Regions from separate parts of the Roseateles sp. genome, predicted to be linked through region 2. Evidence: riboswitches for the same ligand, from Rfam matches in the RefSeq annotation. Region 2 holds a riboswitch; the other holds the start of a gene.
What was found. Region 2 has a riboswitch for cobalamin ahead of ACQY39_RS20450 (energy-coupling factor ABC transporter permease). Riboswitches for the same ligand answer to the same signal wherever they lie in the genome.
Positions count from the first base shown of each region.

Region 1: it holds a riboswitch for cobalamin, as region 2 does, so the genes downstream of both, ACQY39_RS07980 (TonB-dependent receptor domain-containing protein) here and ACQY39_RS20450 (energy-coupling factor ABC transporter permease) in region 2, are expected to answer to the same signal.

Region 1 is NZ_OZ253537.1:1,843,927-1,851,082, forward strand. It holds gene ACQY39_RS07960 (ABC transporter ATP-binding protein) at 1-66, opposite strand, end outside; gene ACQY39_RS07965 (FecCD family ABC transporter permease) at 63-1,073, opposite strand; gene ACQY39_RS07970 (ABC transporter substrate-binding protein) at 1,070-1,954, opposite strand; gene cobU (bifunctional adenosylcobinamide kinase/adenosylcobinamide-phosphate guanylyltransferase) at 1,951-2,529, opposite strand; gene ACQY39_RS07980 (TonB-dependent receptor domain-containing protein) at 2,552-4,537, opposite strand; cobalamin riboswitch at 4,637-4,897, opposite strand; gene ACQY39_RS07985 (hypothetical protein) at 4,892-5,401, opposite strand; gene pth (aminoacyl-tRNA hydrolase) at 5,404-6,084, opposite strand; gene ACQY39_RS07995 (50S ribosomal protein L25/general stress protein Ctc) at 6,253-6,873, opposite strand; gene ACQY39_RS08000 (ribose-phosphate pyrophosphokinase) at 7,018-7,156, opposite strand, start outside.
Region 2 is NZ_OZ253537.1:4,749,756-4,756,911, forward strand. It holds gene ACQY39_RS20430 (cobalt-precorrin-5B (C(1))-methyltransferase) at 1-86, opposite strand, end outside; gene ACQY39_RS20435 (precorrin-8X methylmutase) at 83-802, opposite strand; gene ACQY39_RS20440 (sirohydrochlorin chelatase) at 799-1,815, opposite strand; gene cobM (precorrin-4 C(11)-methyltransferase) at 1,828-2,643, opposite strand; gene ACQY39_RS20450 (energy-coupling factor ABC transporter permease) at 2,640-3,293, opposite strand; cobalamin riboswitch at 3,715-3,971, opposite strand; gene ACQY39_RS20455 (hypothetical protein) at 4,098-4,472, shown strand; gene ACQY39_RS20460 (homoserine kinase) at 4,549-5,547, shown strand; gene ACQY39_RS20465 (BPSS1780 family membrane protein) at 5,586-6,434, shown strand; gene ACQY39_RS20470 (polysaccharide lyase 8 family protein) at 6,578-7,156, shown strand, end outside.

The DNA.
Region 1 (7,156 bases), 2.9 Mb from region 2:
CGGCTGGCCTTGCAAGCTGGCGCTGAGCTCATGGCAGCTCAAGGCTGCGTTCGCGCTGCGGCTCATGCGCGGCCTCCGTATTTGCGCTTGTGCATCAGGCGCAGCAGATAGCCGCCGCCGAGGATGGCGGTGATCACGCCCACCGGCAGCTCTTGCGGCGCCATCAGCCAGCGCGAGAGGATGTCGGCCGCCAGCAGCAGCAGGCCGCCGGCGCAGGCCGAGAGCAACAAGAGCTGGCGGTGCGAGCCGTGGCAGAGATTGCGCACCAGATGCGGGGCCACCAGGCCGACGAAGGCGATCATGCCGGTCTGGGCCACGGCGGTGCCGGTGGCCAGGGCGAAGGCGCCGATCAGCAGCACCCGCACCAGGCCCAGGCGCACGCCCAGCGACTCTGCGGTGGCCTCGCCCAGGGTCAGGGCATCTAGCGCTTCGCTGGCGCCCAAAGCCACGGCCAGGCTCAGCAGCAATACACAGCCCATCAACACAATGCTGGGCCAGCCGAGAAAGCTGGTGGTGCCCAGCACAAAGGCCTGCATGGTGCGCAGGATGTCGGGCTGGGCCAGGGTCACCAGGTCGGTCACGGCGCCCAGCACCACACCGACGACGACGCCGGCCAGCAGCAGGCGCAGCGTCTGCTCGACACCGCGCGCCATGGCCAGGGTCAGGCTCACGCCCATCAACGTGCCCAGAAAAGCCACGCCGGTCAGGCCCAGGCGTTCCAGCCACTGCATGCCCATGGGTGTACCGCCCAGAACGGCCAGGCTCAGCGCCACGCCCAGGCGCGCGCCGGCAGCGCTGCCCAGCAAATAGGGGTCCGCCAGGGGATTGCGGAACAGGCCCTGGGTGATGGCCCCGGCCAGGCCCAGCAGGGCGCCGGCCAGCCAGGCGCCGGCCGAGCGAGGCAGGCGGATCTGCCAGAGGATTTGCGCCTGCATGGGGTCGGTGCCCGACCAGTCCAGCGCAAAGCCGGTGCTGCCCACCGCCACGCCCATCAGTAGCGCGAGTCCGCTGGCCAGCAGCAGGCCAGCCAGCAGCGGCCAAGCCGACCAGGCGGTGGGCGCGGCGCGGCTCATGGCTTGGCGTAGTGCTCGCGCAGACATTGCGCCATGAGCTGCGCCGCCTCGCCCATGCGCGGGCCGGGGCGGGCCAGCACATCGCTTTGCTGCGCATCAAAGACACAGACGCGCTTGTCGCGGATGGCGGGGATGCGGTCCCAGCCGGGGCGCTGGAACAGGCCGTCGGCATTGCGCTTGCCGATCATGATCAGCTGCGGGGCCGCGCGCACCACGTACTCGGGGCTGATCTTGGGGAAGGGCCCCATCTCGGGCGTGATGATGTTCTTCAGGCCCAGGCGGGCCATGGTCTCGCCCATGAAGGACACCGGGCCGGCGGCATAGGGCGAACGGTCGACTTCGTAATAGACCAAGCTGCCGCGCGCCTGCGGCGGGATGCTTTGCGCCGCGGCACCGACCAAGGCATCGATCCGGCGCCAGACGGCCTGCGCATCGCGCACCTGCAGCAAGGCGCCGATCTTGTCGAGCACACGCTGCACATCGGCGTAGGACTTGGCCTCCAGCGTCACCACGGTCAGGCCCAGGCTGCGCAGCCGGTCGGTCACGCGCGAGGACGGGGCCAGCAGCACCACATCGGGCCTCAGCGAAACAATGGTCTCGACCTGGGTGTCGTCCAGGCCGCCGAGCTTGGGCAGCTTGTTCACCGCCTCAGGGAAGTTGGAATAGCGGTCCACGCCGACCAGGCGCTCGCAGGCCCCAAGGGCGCAGACGGTCTCGGTCAGCGAGGGCAGCAGGGTGACGATGCGCTGCGGCGGCCGGCTCCACTGGGTGGTGTGGCCGAGGTCGTCCTTGATTTCGATTTTGGCCGGTGCCTGAGCGTGCGCCGGGCCCAGCAGCAGGGCGAACAGGAGGGCGCAGAAAGAAAATAAACGAGGCTTCATGGCAGATCGGTCTCCACGTGCACCGGCCGGGTCCAGGCCTGGCCGGCCACCATCAGGGTCAGGTCTTGACAGCGGCTGGCCACCGCCTGGTTGAGCCGGCCCAGCTCGTCGACAAAGTCGCGCACCTCGCGCCCCAGCGGCGAGATGCCCCAGCCCACCTCGTTGGACACGAAGAGCACCGGCGAGCTCAGCTCGGGCAGGGCGGCCAGCAGCGCGCTGCGCTCGGCCTCCCAGGCGGCGCGGTCGGGCCGGCCGTCCATGGGCATCAGCCAGTTGGTCAGCCACAGGGTCAGGCAGTCCACCAGCAGCAGCCGGCCCGGCGCGCTCTGCGCGCGCAGGGCGCGGGTCAGCGACAGCGGCACCTCCACCGTGGCAATGCCGGCCGGGCGGTCGGCCTGGTGGCGGGCAATGCGCTGGCGCATCTCCTCGTCCCAGGCCTGGGCCGTGGCCAGCACGCAGACCTCATGCGCCGGCGAGGCCTTCAGCCAGCGCTGGGCCAGGCGCTCGGCATGGCGGCTCTTGCCGCTGCGCTGGCCGCCGACGATCAGCTGGTGGTCTGCTGCTGTTGTGCTCATGCCGGACTCGCTGGCGCTGGCTTCAGAGCTCGGAGCTGTAGCGCAGGCTGAACAGCACGGTGCGCGGCGCCTGGGCATAACCCTGGGCCGTCTCGTAGCTCTTGTTCAGCGCGTTGTCGAGATTGATCTGCACGCGCAGCTGCTTGTTGATGCGGTAACCCGCATCCAGATTCAGCAGCGCGTAGCCGCCCATCGGCTTCTTGTTCGCGTGGTCATCGAAGCGCTTGCCATTGGCCTGCACTTGCGCGCCGGCGGTCCACTGGTCCAGGGTCTTTTCCACGCGCAAGGTGCCGTGCGTGCGCGAACGGCGGCCGAGGATCTTGTCGGTGCCCACATCACGCGGATCCTGCCAGTCCAGCGAACCCTGCAGGCGCAGACCGGCGAAGCGGGTCTCGCCCTGCAGGCTGACGCCGCGCAGCGTCACCTTGGCCAGATTGCCGTAGCAGCCGCCGAAGGTGGAGATGCAGTTGGCGGCAAAGCCGCTGTCCCAGGTGATCAGGTCGCGGATGCGGTTGTTGTAGACCGTCAGGCCCAGCTCGCTGTCACCGTTGCTGTAGTTCAGGCCCAGCTCGGAGTTGCGGCCGCGCTCGGGGCTCAGGGCCGCCACGCCGGGCTTGGGGCCGTATTCGCTGAAGATCTGGTACAGCGTCGGCGCGCGGAAGGCGGTGCCGGCGCTGGCCCAGGCACGCCAGCCGCTGGCGAAGCGCCAGCCGGTCGCGACCGTGCCCGTGTTGGTGCCGCCGAAGTCACTGTCATCGTCATGACGGGCGTGAAGCTGGAAGTCCACGCTGCCCAGGCTCAGCAGATAGGCGAGGGCCACCGCGTCCTGATGACGGTCGGCGCGGCCGCCGACGTCTTTGCGCAGGCCGGAGTTCACCAGCTCGTCGCTGCGGCGTTCCAGCAGACCGTTGATCTGGCCGAGGCTCGCGCCCAGCTTGTAGCTGCCGCTCAGGGCGGTCTGGCGCACGCGGGTTTCGGTCAGATAGGTACTGGCCTTGTTGGTCTGCGTTTCATAACGCTCGGTCGACACGCCCTGGCTCAGCTCGGTCTGCAAGTCCGCATTCCACTGCGCGCTCCACAGGGCGCGCGTGATCTGGGTGCGGTGCAGATTGCGGTCGCTGACACCGGCCTTGGGCTTGGCCGAAGCGTCGTAGGCCGCATCGGTGGCCGCGCTGGTGTTGACCAGTTCCACGCGGTGTTGGCGGTTCAGCTGGTAGCCTAGGCGCGCATTCAGGCTGTAGTTGCGCCAGTCGTCGATGTCCGGCGTGTAGGCCGGGTCATTGCTGACCTTGCGGATGTTGAAGCCTTCGGAGTATTCATTGGCGAGGCCGAAGGCGTAGTCGAAGTCGCCCAGCAAGCCGCTGGCATTGAAATCGGCCTTGACCGTGCCCAGCGAGCCGATGGCGGCGCCGATGTCGACCAGGGGCTTGCCCGTGGACTTGCGGGTGAAGACCTGGACCACGCCGGCCACGGCGTCCGAGCCGTAGACGCTGCTGGCCGCGCCGCGCACGATTTCGATGCGCTCGATCATGGACAGGGGGATGGCCTCCCAGGCCGGGCCACCGCTGCCGCCCTGGGTGTCCATGCGCACGCCGTCCACCAGCAGCAAGGTGTGCTGGGTGTTGGCGCCGCGGGTGAACAGGCTGGTGCTGCTGCCGGGGTTGCCGTTGCGCACGATTTCGACGCAGGACTGGCGGCTCAGCAGATCGGCGAGGTTGCCGAAGCCTTGGCGCTCGATGTCGGCGCGCGTCAGCACGGTGACGTCGGCCAGCACCTGGTTGAGGTCGAGCTTGCTGCGCGTGGCCGTGACCACCACCGAGCTCAGCTTGCTGGGGCCCATGGCCGTGGTTTGTGCTTGCACGGGCGCTTGGCTGAGTGCCGCCAGGGCCGTCAGCGCAAATGGCAGGCTGCGCTGCGTGATCGAAGACAAGCGGGAGGTGGATGCGGCAGAAGCGGACAAGGACGCGCGCGCCTGAGTGCGGGCCTGGGGCCGGACAGAAGAGGTCATGTGAACGAGAAACAAGCAAGACTGCCAGGCGCCAGCTCACCCGCTGAGCGCCTGTTGAACGATGTGCTGCGGCACCAGCCCGGTTCGGGCATGGGCACGCGGCGCACCACGTTGTTGGCCGGTATCCGGGCTGGTGAACATGGCCTGCTGTGTCCTTCCCAATGCCTTGAGGCATCAGTGGATTGTTGACAGAGGCTGAGGTGCGAGCGGGCGCCCGGCGGGCGTTGTCGAACTCGTTCACTTACCGTTGCGGGGACAGCTCAGGTTGGGCATGGCTCCGTGGGAGCGCGGCCTTTCTGATTCCCGTTTAACTGCACAGACATGAATGCCTGCACGAGCACCAACGGCGAGATTCTAGCTTGCCGCAGAGGCGGGCTTGGCGGCTTTGCCCGGCTGGCTCACCTTTGGCGCCTTGGGTGTCTTTGGTGGCTTGGGGCCTTTGGGTGGCTTGGGCGGCGTCGGGGCCTGCGCCTGCTTGCTGGGGGCGGCAGCTGTTGCGGGAGGCTGGCCTCGGCCATGGATGGCGATGGCAGGAGCCGCCCGGTGCCGGGCTTCGGCCTCTTGCTGCTGGCGCTGCACTTCGAGCTCGCGAGCTCGCCTTGCATCCCGCTGGGCGAGTTCTTGGGCGGCACGCCGGTCGGCGGCACTGGGCTGGTCGAAGCTGAGGGATTGGGGCGCCTTGTCGGCTGCCTCGGGGCAAGGGGCGTCGCGCAGGTCTCGCCCGTCTGGGCCGCAGCGGTAGATCGTCGTGCTGCGTGTCTGGCTCTGCGCCATGACGGTGCTGCTGAGCGGCAGCGCCAGGACCGCAGCCAGGGCCGCTGCGGTGAGGTGACCGAAGGGGCGGGGCTGCGGGGCGCTGTGCATGATCAGCTCACTTTCAGATCCGTTGGACCGGGTGCGGGAGCATTGCTGGACACGGTGTCAGCATCTGGCTTGCTGACTGGCTTGGGTGGCTTGGGTCGTGGCGGCTTGGCGTGGATCTTGGCCAGTGCCTTGTCCATCTGACCGCTCAGCATCAACTCGACGGCGTCCATGGATTTGGCGATGCAGTCCTGCAACAGCTCGCGCTCCGACAGCGGGGGCTTGCGCAGCACATAGCCGGCCACCTCGCCCTTGTGGCCCGGGTGTCCGATGCCCAGGCGCAGACGCCAGAAATTGGCCGAGCCCAGCTGGGCCTGCATGTCCTTCAAGCCGTTGTGGCCGCCGTTGCCACCGCCTTGCTTGAACTTCATCTCTCCGGGCAGCAGATCGAGCTCGTCGTGAACCGCCAGGATCTGTTCGGGCTCGATCTTGAAGAAGCGCGCCAGCGCGGCCACCGACTTGCCCGAGAGGTTCATATAGGTCATGGGCTGCAGCAGCCAGACCGGGCCGTCGCTGCCGGGCGCGTTGTTCACGCGAGCGCACAGGCCGTGGTAATTGCGCTCGGGCTGCAGGGTGGTGCCCAGCTTGCGCGCCAGCGCATCGGTCCACCAGAAACCGGCGTTATGGCGGGTGTCTTCGTACTCGGCGCCCGGGTTGCCCAGGCCAACAAAGAGTCGGATGCTCATGCGAAAGATTATGGCCTTGTGGCTGTCGGCGCTGGCGCCGGTGGCAGCTCAGGTTTCAAGCATTGGAATGAAACAAAAAAGGCCCCGCAGAGCAGGGCCTTCTTCTTGATGCCGATGCCGCGCGTGAGCGGGGCAAATCGGCAGGGCAGTGCGGGAAGGGGAGAAGAATTACTTCTTCTTCTTCTTCTTGCCGTCGTCGGCCGGAGCGGCAACTGCGGCCACCACGACTTCAACCACGGGCTCCACCGGCGTGGCGACCACGGGGTTCGGCTTGCCGTGCGTCACGACCTTGATACCTGCGGGGATCTTCAGGTCATTGACGTGCACCGAGTGACCCTTGGTCAGGCCGCTCAGGTCCACTTCGATGAAAGCGGGCAGTTGCTGAGCCAGGCAGGTGATCTGCAGCTCGGTGATGATGTGGTTGACCGTGCAGTGGTCGGTCTTCACAGCGGGCGAAGTGTCTTCGCCGATGAAGTGCAGCGGGATCTTCTTGGTGATCTTGGTGGTGCCGTCCACGCGCTGGAAGTCGCAGTGCAGGACTTGCGGCTTGTAGGGGTGCAGTTGGAAGTCGCGCAGCAGAACTTGCGTGACGGCGCCGTTCAGTTCCATCTCGAGGATGGTGCTGTGGAAGGCTTCCTTCTTCAGGGCGTGGAACAGGGCGTTGTGGTCCAGTTCGATGTTGGCAGGAGCGCCAGCGCCGAAAACGATACCAGGAACGCGGCCGGCAATGCGCAGGCGGCGGCTCGCTCCGGTCCCCTGCAGATTGCGCTCAAAAGCGGTGAATTTCATAGTGACTCCAAAAGGGCTGAACACCGCAAGCGGTGTTCATGGTGTTGAGCGCCCGCGACCAGGCTGCTCAGTGAAATGCAGTCCGTACTGCGACTGCATGTGATTCGGGCGCCGCGGCTGAACGCTGCGTCGCCCAAAAATTGCTTAGAAATTGTTGTTCTGCTCGCTAAACAGCGAGGTGACCGACTCACCGTCCGAGATGCGGCGGATGGTTTCGGCGAACAGGAAGGCAACCGACAACTGGCGGATCTTGCCGCAGGCCTTGGCGGCGTCGTTCAGCGGA
Region 2 (7,156 bases):
AGCACGGCCGCCCGCGCGGCCGCAGCCGAGCAGGCGCCGGTGGTGAAGCCGGTGCGGGTGCCGCGCTTGACGGTCTTGTCCATCATGGCGAGTGCGGCTCCTGATTCAAGGTCTCGCGCTCGCGCGCCTCGGCCAGGCCCAGCAGCGCATGGATGGCCGCCACCACCAGGGTGGAGCCGCCCTTGCGGCCGCGGATGATGATCCAGGGCACCTCATGCAGCTCGGCCATCAAGTCCTTGCTCTCGGCCGCCGAGACAAAACCGACCGGCATGCCGACCACCAGGGCCGGCCGCACGCCCAGCTCGCGGATCAGGCGCACCAGCTCGATCAGGGCTGTGGGCGCATTGCCGATGCCGACGATGGCGCCGTCCAGCAGGCCTTGGGCCTGGGCCTTGCGCATGGCCTGCACGGCGCGGGTCGTGCCCTGCTCGGTGGCCGCCTGGATGACATCGGCATCGCTGATGAATTGGTGCGTGCGGATGCCGAAGTGAGCCAGGCGCGGGCGCGAAAGGCCGACGCAAATCATCTCTACATCGGCCACCACACGGCTGGGCGCGCGCCCGCCCGTGGCAAGAATGGCGGCGATGCCGGCCTCGACCGCCTGCGGGTGAAAGTCCGTCAGGCCGTTGAAATCGAAGTCGGCATTGGCGTGGATCATGCGGCGCACCACCGGCCACTGCAGCGCGTCGTAGCCGTGCGGACCGACCTCGGTGTCGATCACCGCGAAGGAGTCATGCTCGATGGCCCGCCCGGCCGCGGTCAGCTGCTCGGTGACGGTGTTGCCCTGGGCGTGGACGCTCATGCCGGCGCATGCCCGTGGGCATGGTCGTCGTGGGGGTGATGATGGTGGTGATGGTGCTCATGACCGTGCGCGTGGCTGTGGTCATGAGCGTGGTCATGCGAATGCGCGTGGTCGTGCGCATGCGAATGGTCATGCCCATGGTCGTGATCGTGCACATGCGGCTCCGGCCCATGGTGATGGCCGCCATGGCCCAGGCTGACGGCGATCTCGCGGAACTTGCAGCCGTCGCAAGGCATCAGGGCGGCCGGGGCGCCGGCGCGCAGGTCGGCGGCGCGCTGCTCCAGAAGCTCGAAGATCTCGCGCTCGGCCCCGAAATAATCGGCCAGGGCAAAACGCAGCTGCGGGTACTGCAGGCGCAGATGCTCGACCTGGCGCTCGATGCGGCTGATCAAGGTGCCGCTGAACAGGTAGTAAGGCAAGACGACGATCTGCGTCATCAGCTGCTGGCTTTGCCGCTGCACCACCCGCTCCAGACGCGGATGGGTGATGCCGGTGAAGGCCACATCGACCAGCTCATGGTCGCCCTCCTCCAGCAGCCAGCGCGCCATCTTGGCCACATCGCCATTGGCCTGGCGGTCCGAGGCGCCGCGGCCCAGCAGCACCACGCCGGTGTTGCGCGGGTCGGGCATGTCCAGGCTCATCATGGCCTGGCGCAGGCGGCGCTTGAGCAGGGCGAGGATGGGGTCGCAGGCGCTCAGATGCGGGGCATAGAGAAACTGCGTGCCAGGGCAGTCCAGACGCGCGCTGTCGATGGCCTGCGGGATGTCCATCTTCACATGCCCCGCGGCATTGAGGATCAGCGGCAGCACCAGCACGCGCTGCGCGCCGGCGGCGGCGCGGCGCAGGCCGCTGTGCAACATCACCGGCGCAAATTCGATGAAGCAGACCTCGATGCGCCAGCCCGGCTGACGCTGGCGCCATTGCTGGGCAAAGGCCTCGATCTCGTCGTTGGCGCCGGCTTCGCGCGAGCCGTGGCCGACCAGCAGGATGGTTTCGTTCGGGGTGATTGACATGGTGAGTTCGCCTCAGAGTTCGGGCTGGGCCGGCTCGCTGGCGCGGCGGAAGCGGTGGGTGAAGCTGGGGTCGTAGAGCTTGGACTTGGCCAGCTCGGGCCAGTGGCGCGAGCCCAGGGTCGGGCTGGCGATGACCATGGACTGGCTGACGATGCCGGCCTCGCGGCAGCGCTGTTTCACATCGGCCAGGGTGGCGCGCAGGATCTGCTCCTCGCCCGGCCAGGAGGCCTTGTGCACCACCAGGATGGGCGCGTCCTCGGCCCAGCCGGCCGCGCGCAGCTCGGCCGTGAGCTGGCCCAGCAAGGTGATGGACAGAAAGATGCACAAGGTGCAGCGGTGCGCGGCCAGGGCCGCCAGGTCCTCGCCCGCCGGCATGGGCGTGCGCCCGGCCACGCGGGTGAAGATCACCGTCTGCGTCAGCTCCGGCAGGGTGAAGGTCTCCACCGCCGCCGCGGCCGAGGCCATGGCCGAAGACACGCCCGGCACCACACGCAGCGGCACGCCGGCCGCATCGAGCGGCTGAACCAGCTCCATCAGCGCGCCGTAGAGCGCCGGGTCGCCGGTCTGCAGACGCAGCACGGTGTCGTGGCACGCGGCGCGCTCGATCAGCCAGGCCGACATCTGGTCCAGCGTCATGCCTTTCGAGTCGGCGATCTCGCAACCCGGCGGCGCCCAGCGCGTGGCCGCCTCGTCGACCAGGGAGCCGGCAAACAGGATGGCGCCGGCGCGCTCGATCAGAGCGCGGCCCTTGACCGTGATCAGGTCCGGGTCGCCCGGGCCGGCGCCGACGAACCAGACCGTGCCGGGCTCGGCTCGCGCCTCGCTCATGCGCGGCTGGCCGAGGGCGCGAAGCACAGCGCGGCGAACGCCTGGCGGCGCAGCAAGCCGGCCGGGCGCAGCAGCCACAGCGTGCCCAGCGTCACCACGGGCTCCAGCAGCACGACCGGCGCGTAGGCCAAGGCAAAGCGCGCCCACTCGACCACGCTGGTCTCACCCTGGCCGATGGCCAGCCAGAAGCCCACCATGGCGATCACGCCGCCGTAGTAGGCGCTGTCCAGTTGCAGCAGGGTCTTGACGGTGATGGGCCGCTCGCCGTGGACCAGGCGCTGGGCCAGGCCGTAATGCACGGCCATCAGCGGCAGCATCAGCGAGAGCGAGTTGACCGCCAGATGCACGAGATCCTGCGGCTCGAACACCAGGCCTTGCAGCAGCAGGCCGAGGGCCAGGCCCAAGAGCGTCGGCACAAAGCCGAAGCTCAGGTAGAGCGGCATGGCGCCGAGGAAATGCAGCTCGGACGGCCCGGCCTTCATATGGAAGGCCTGCATGAACAGCGAAAAGAACAGCGCCGCCAGCAGGGTGCGCAGCAAGAGGGCCGGCTGCTTGAACAGCGGCGGCAGATAAGCCAGCAGCAAGGGGCCGGCCACGGCGGCGGCCAGGGTCAGCTTGGCGGGGGCGATCAGCCCGGGTTCGATGTGCATGGCGGCAGCTCCGGCAAATGAAGGTGGGTGAAGAGACGAGAAGGCAGCGCGGCGGACGGCCGCGCAAGGCGAAGCAACGCGCAAGCCACGGCCAGGGCCGGACGCACGCGTCAGCGAGGGAAATTCAAGACAGGGTGGGAGCGGGCTTAGCCAGGGCCGGCGCGCCCACAGGCGCGAGGCGCGGGGCGCGAGCGGCCATGCGGCAGCTTCAGCCGACCGGCCGCAATCCGCAGGCGAACGAGCGCCAAGGACGAGGCCGATCCCGGCTGGCTGCGCCACAAGGCACGGCGAGCGAAGACCTGAAACTCAGACCCGATCAGGGCCTAGGAGGGGGAGGAATCCATGGGTAGAGACACCGAAACAGCGCGATCGCCCGCTTCCCCGCAGGTTTTCGCCACATGGTGCGGCAGCCCAAGGGCTGCGGCGCACCGCTTCGTTGGCCGGTATCCGGGCTGGTGAAATCGAGTCCATCGCCTTCCCAGATGCAAACAACAACATCCAGTGGCTTGAGATGAACCCTGAGGCCGGCTTGGCGCTAGGCCAGGCCGCTTCGTTCACGCACCGTTGCGGGGGCAGCTCAGTCAGGCAAGGTCCGAATGGACGGCTTGCATCTACTGATTCCCGTTTAACTGCAGGACTTTTGGGAGTCCCACGAGCACCAACAGGGCCGCATCCTAGCGCAAAACCGCGCGCCCGAACAAGCACTGTGCGAACTGCGGGTTAGGCAAAGACAACCGCGACCGCGCGGCCTGGGCAGCGACCCTGCCGACAGCGGCGCCGGGCCCCCGGCCCTAGAATGCAAACATGAACTCCTCGACCTTTTGGTTTCGATCACTGCCGGCCGTCCTGGCCCTGCTGAGTGCCGTGGCCCAAGCCGCCGATCCGGCGCCGGCGAAGCCTACCCAGGCGCCCGAATCCGCCCTGGCAAGTGCCCCGACAACTGCCGCGGCAGGCGCGGCCGACGCCCGTGTGAGCGTTGCTGTGATCGAGGACGACAGCACCCGTATCGAAGAGACGCGGGTGCGAGGCCAGACCCAGAAGGTCACGGTCCAGCCCAAGAACAGCAATTTGCCCGGCTACGAAATCCTCATGGTCGATGGCGGCCGCGACCTGTCGGCCGGCCCGGGCTCGACCCGCGGCGGCGGCGGCAAACGCGTCTGGAACCTCTTCAACTTCTGAAGACTGCGCGCCGGCCGGCCTCCGAGGCACCGGCCCGGCGCTGCGGCTTCACCCTTCCTGCTCCGGCAGTGCTGACATGGCTGTATTTACTGAAGTGACGCTGGATCAGGCTCAAGCCCTGAGCAAGCGCCTGAACCTGGGTGCGGTGCTGGGCTTGCGCGGCATCGGCGCCGGCATCGAGAACACCAACTATTTCCTGAGCACCGAGCGCGGCGAGTTTGTGCTGACCCTGTTCGAGCGCCTGAGCTTCGAGCAGCTGCCCTTCTACCTGCAGCTGATGAAACACCTGGCCACGCGCGGCCTGGCCGTGCCGGACCCGCAGGCCGATGCCAGCGGCACCATCCTCTTCGAGCTGCAAGGCAAGCCGGCCGCCGTGGTCAACAAGCTGCGCGGCGGCCACCAGCTGGCGCCCGACCTGCACCACTGCCAGCAAGTCGGCGCCGAGCTGGCCCGCATGCATCTGGCCGGCCAGGATTTCCCCCTGCAGCAAGCCAATCTGCGCGGCCTGGCCTGGTGGAATGAGACCGTGCCCGTGATCCTGCCCTTTCTGGCGCCGGAACAAGCAGAGCTGCTCAGCAGCGAGCTGGCCTACCAGCAGCAGCTGGCCGCCTCGGCCGGCTATGCGGACTTGCCGCGCGGCCCCATCCACGCCGATCTGTTCCGCGACAACGTGATGTTCGAGCCGGTGCCGCAGGAGGCCGGTGTCCAGACCCTGCCCGGGCGCGAGCGCTTGAGCGGCTTCTTCGATTTCTACTTCGCCGGCGTTGACACCTGGCTCTTCGACCTGGCCGTGTGCCTGAACGACTGGTGCATCGACCTGGCCAGCGGCCGCCTCGACGAAGCCCGCGCCCAGGCCTTTGTGCAAGCCTATGAAACCGTGCGCCCCTTGAGCGGCACCGAACACCGCCTGCTGCCGGGCCTGCTGCGTGCCGCGGCTCTGCGCTTCTGGATCTCGCGGCTCTGGGATGTGTACCTGCCGCGCCAAGCCAGCATGCTCAAGCCCCACGACCCAGCCCATTTCGAGCGCGTGCTGCGCGAACGCATCGCGCGTGCCTGGCATGCGCTGCCGGCCTGAGGCCGCATCCCCCACCCAACATCGAGTGATCTGACGGAATGAGCGAAGCCAGTCGCCCCACCAACCCCATGGTCCTGCATCTGCAGACCGTGCCCGCCCGCAATGGCCAGCTGTGGATACGGCATGGCATGAAAGTCTTCCAGCGCCGCCCCATGGCCCTGGCAAGCCTGTTCGCCACATTTGTGTTCCTGGCCTTCGCCTTGCTGCTGCTGCCCGGCGTCGGCATCGTCATGGTGCTGATGGCCGTGCCCTTGCTGTCCCTGGGCTTCATGTTGGCCACCCACCTGGTTCTGCAGGAAAAAACACCAACAGCCGCGGTCTTCCTGGCGCCGCTGCGCCTGACCCGGGAGCGGCGCAACACCCAGCTGATGCTGGGCGCCCTCTATGCCCTGGCCACGGTCGGCATCAGCCTGCTGTCCGAATGGGTGGACGGCGGCACGCTGGAGCAGTTGCAGGTGCTGATGGGCAAGGAGGCACCGGCCGCCGAGATTGAAGCCGTCACGTCCGACCCGCGCCTGTTCTGGGGCGCCGTCACCCGTCTGGGCCTGGCCGGCCTGGTGTCGATCCCCTTCTGGCACGCACCAGCCCTGGTGCACTGGGGCGGCCAAGGTCTGCTGCAGGCGCTGTTCTCCAGCACCCTGGGCGTCTGGCGCAACAAGGGCGCTTTTGCCTACAACGCCTTGCTCTGGGCCAGCGCGGTCCTGGGTTTGTCGGGCGTGTTGAGCGTCTTGCTCGGCGTTCTGGGTCTGGGCCAGTACGTGGCCCTGGTCGCCATGCCGGCGGGTCTGCTGCTGACGACGGTGTTCTACGCCTCGCTCTACTTCAGCTTCATCGACTGCTTCATGTTCGGCGCGCCCAAGGATCTGCCGGCCGCCAAGAGCGAATAAGCCCGCACGGGGCCCCAGGCCAACTGGAGGCCCTGGAGGCCCTGGCGACAACCCTAGCTTTGCGTCGTGCGCAAACTGTTAACGTTCACCTCAAATAACATGCCTACAACATACCCGCAGGCCATCACTGAGGAGACGAGACCATGACCCCAACGATTCCGCGCCCAAGCTTCTGGCGCCCCACCCTGCTGGCCCTGGCCTGCAGCCTGACCCTGCAGGGCGCGCATGCCCAAGACAGCAGCAGCTATGCCGAGCTGCGCACGCGCTGGCAGCAGCAACTCACCGGCGCCGGCCGCGCTGCGCCCACCTTGCCCGAGTGGCAGGCCGCCGCGACAGAGCTGGCCGACAAGGCCGAGCTGCACTGGCAAAACATGAACCTGGCCAGCACCACGCCCGGCCTGTGGCCCGACCTGCAAAGCAGCAGCGACGCCTCGGTGCTGACCAGCCACTACGCGCGCCTGCTGCTGATGGCGCGCGCCTACGCCTCGCCGGGCTCGCGGCTCCAAGGCCGCACAGACCTGGCCGAAGCCATCCAGGACGGCCTGGCCTGGATGCACGCCAACCGCTACCGCCCCGGCCTCGCCCGCTACGGCAACTGGTGGGATTGGGAGATCGGCGCGCCTCAGGCCCTGACCAGCATCCTCACGGTCATGCACGCAGAGCTCAGCGCGACCGAACGCGAGCGCTACCTGGCCAGCGTGGACTTCTACGTGCCCGACGCC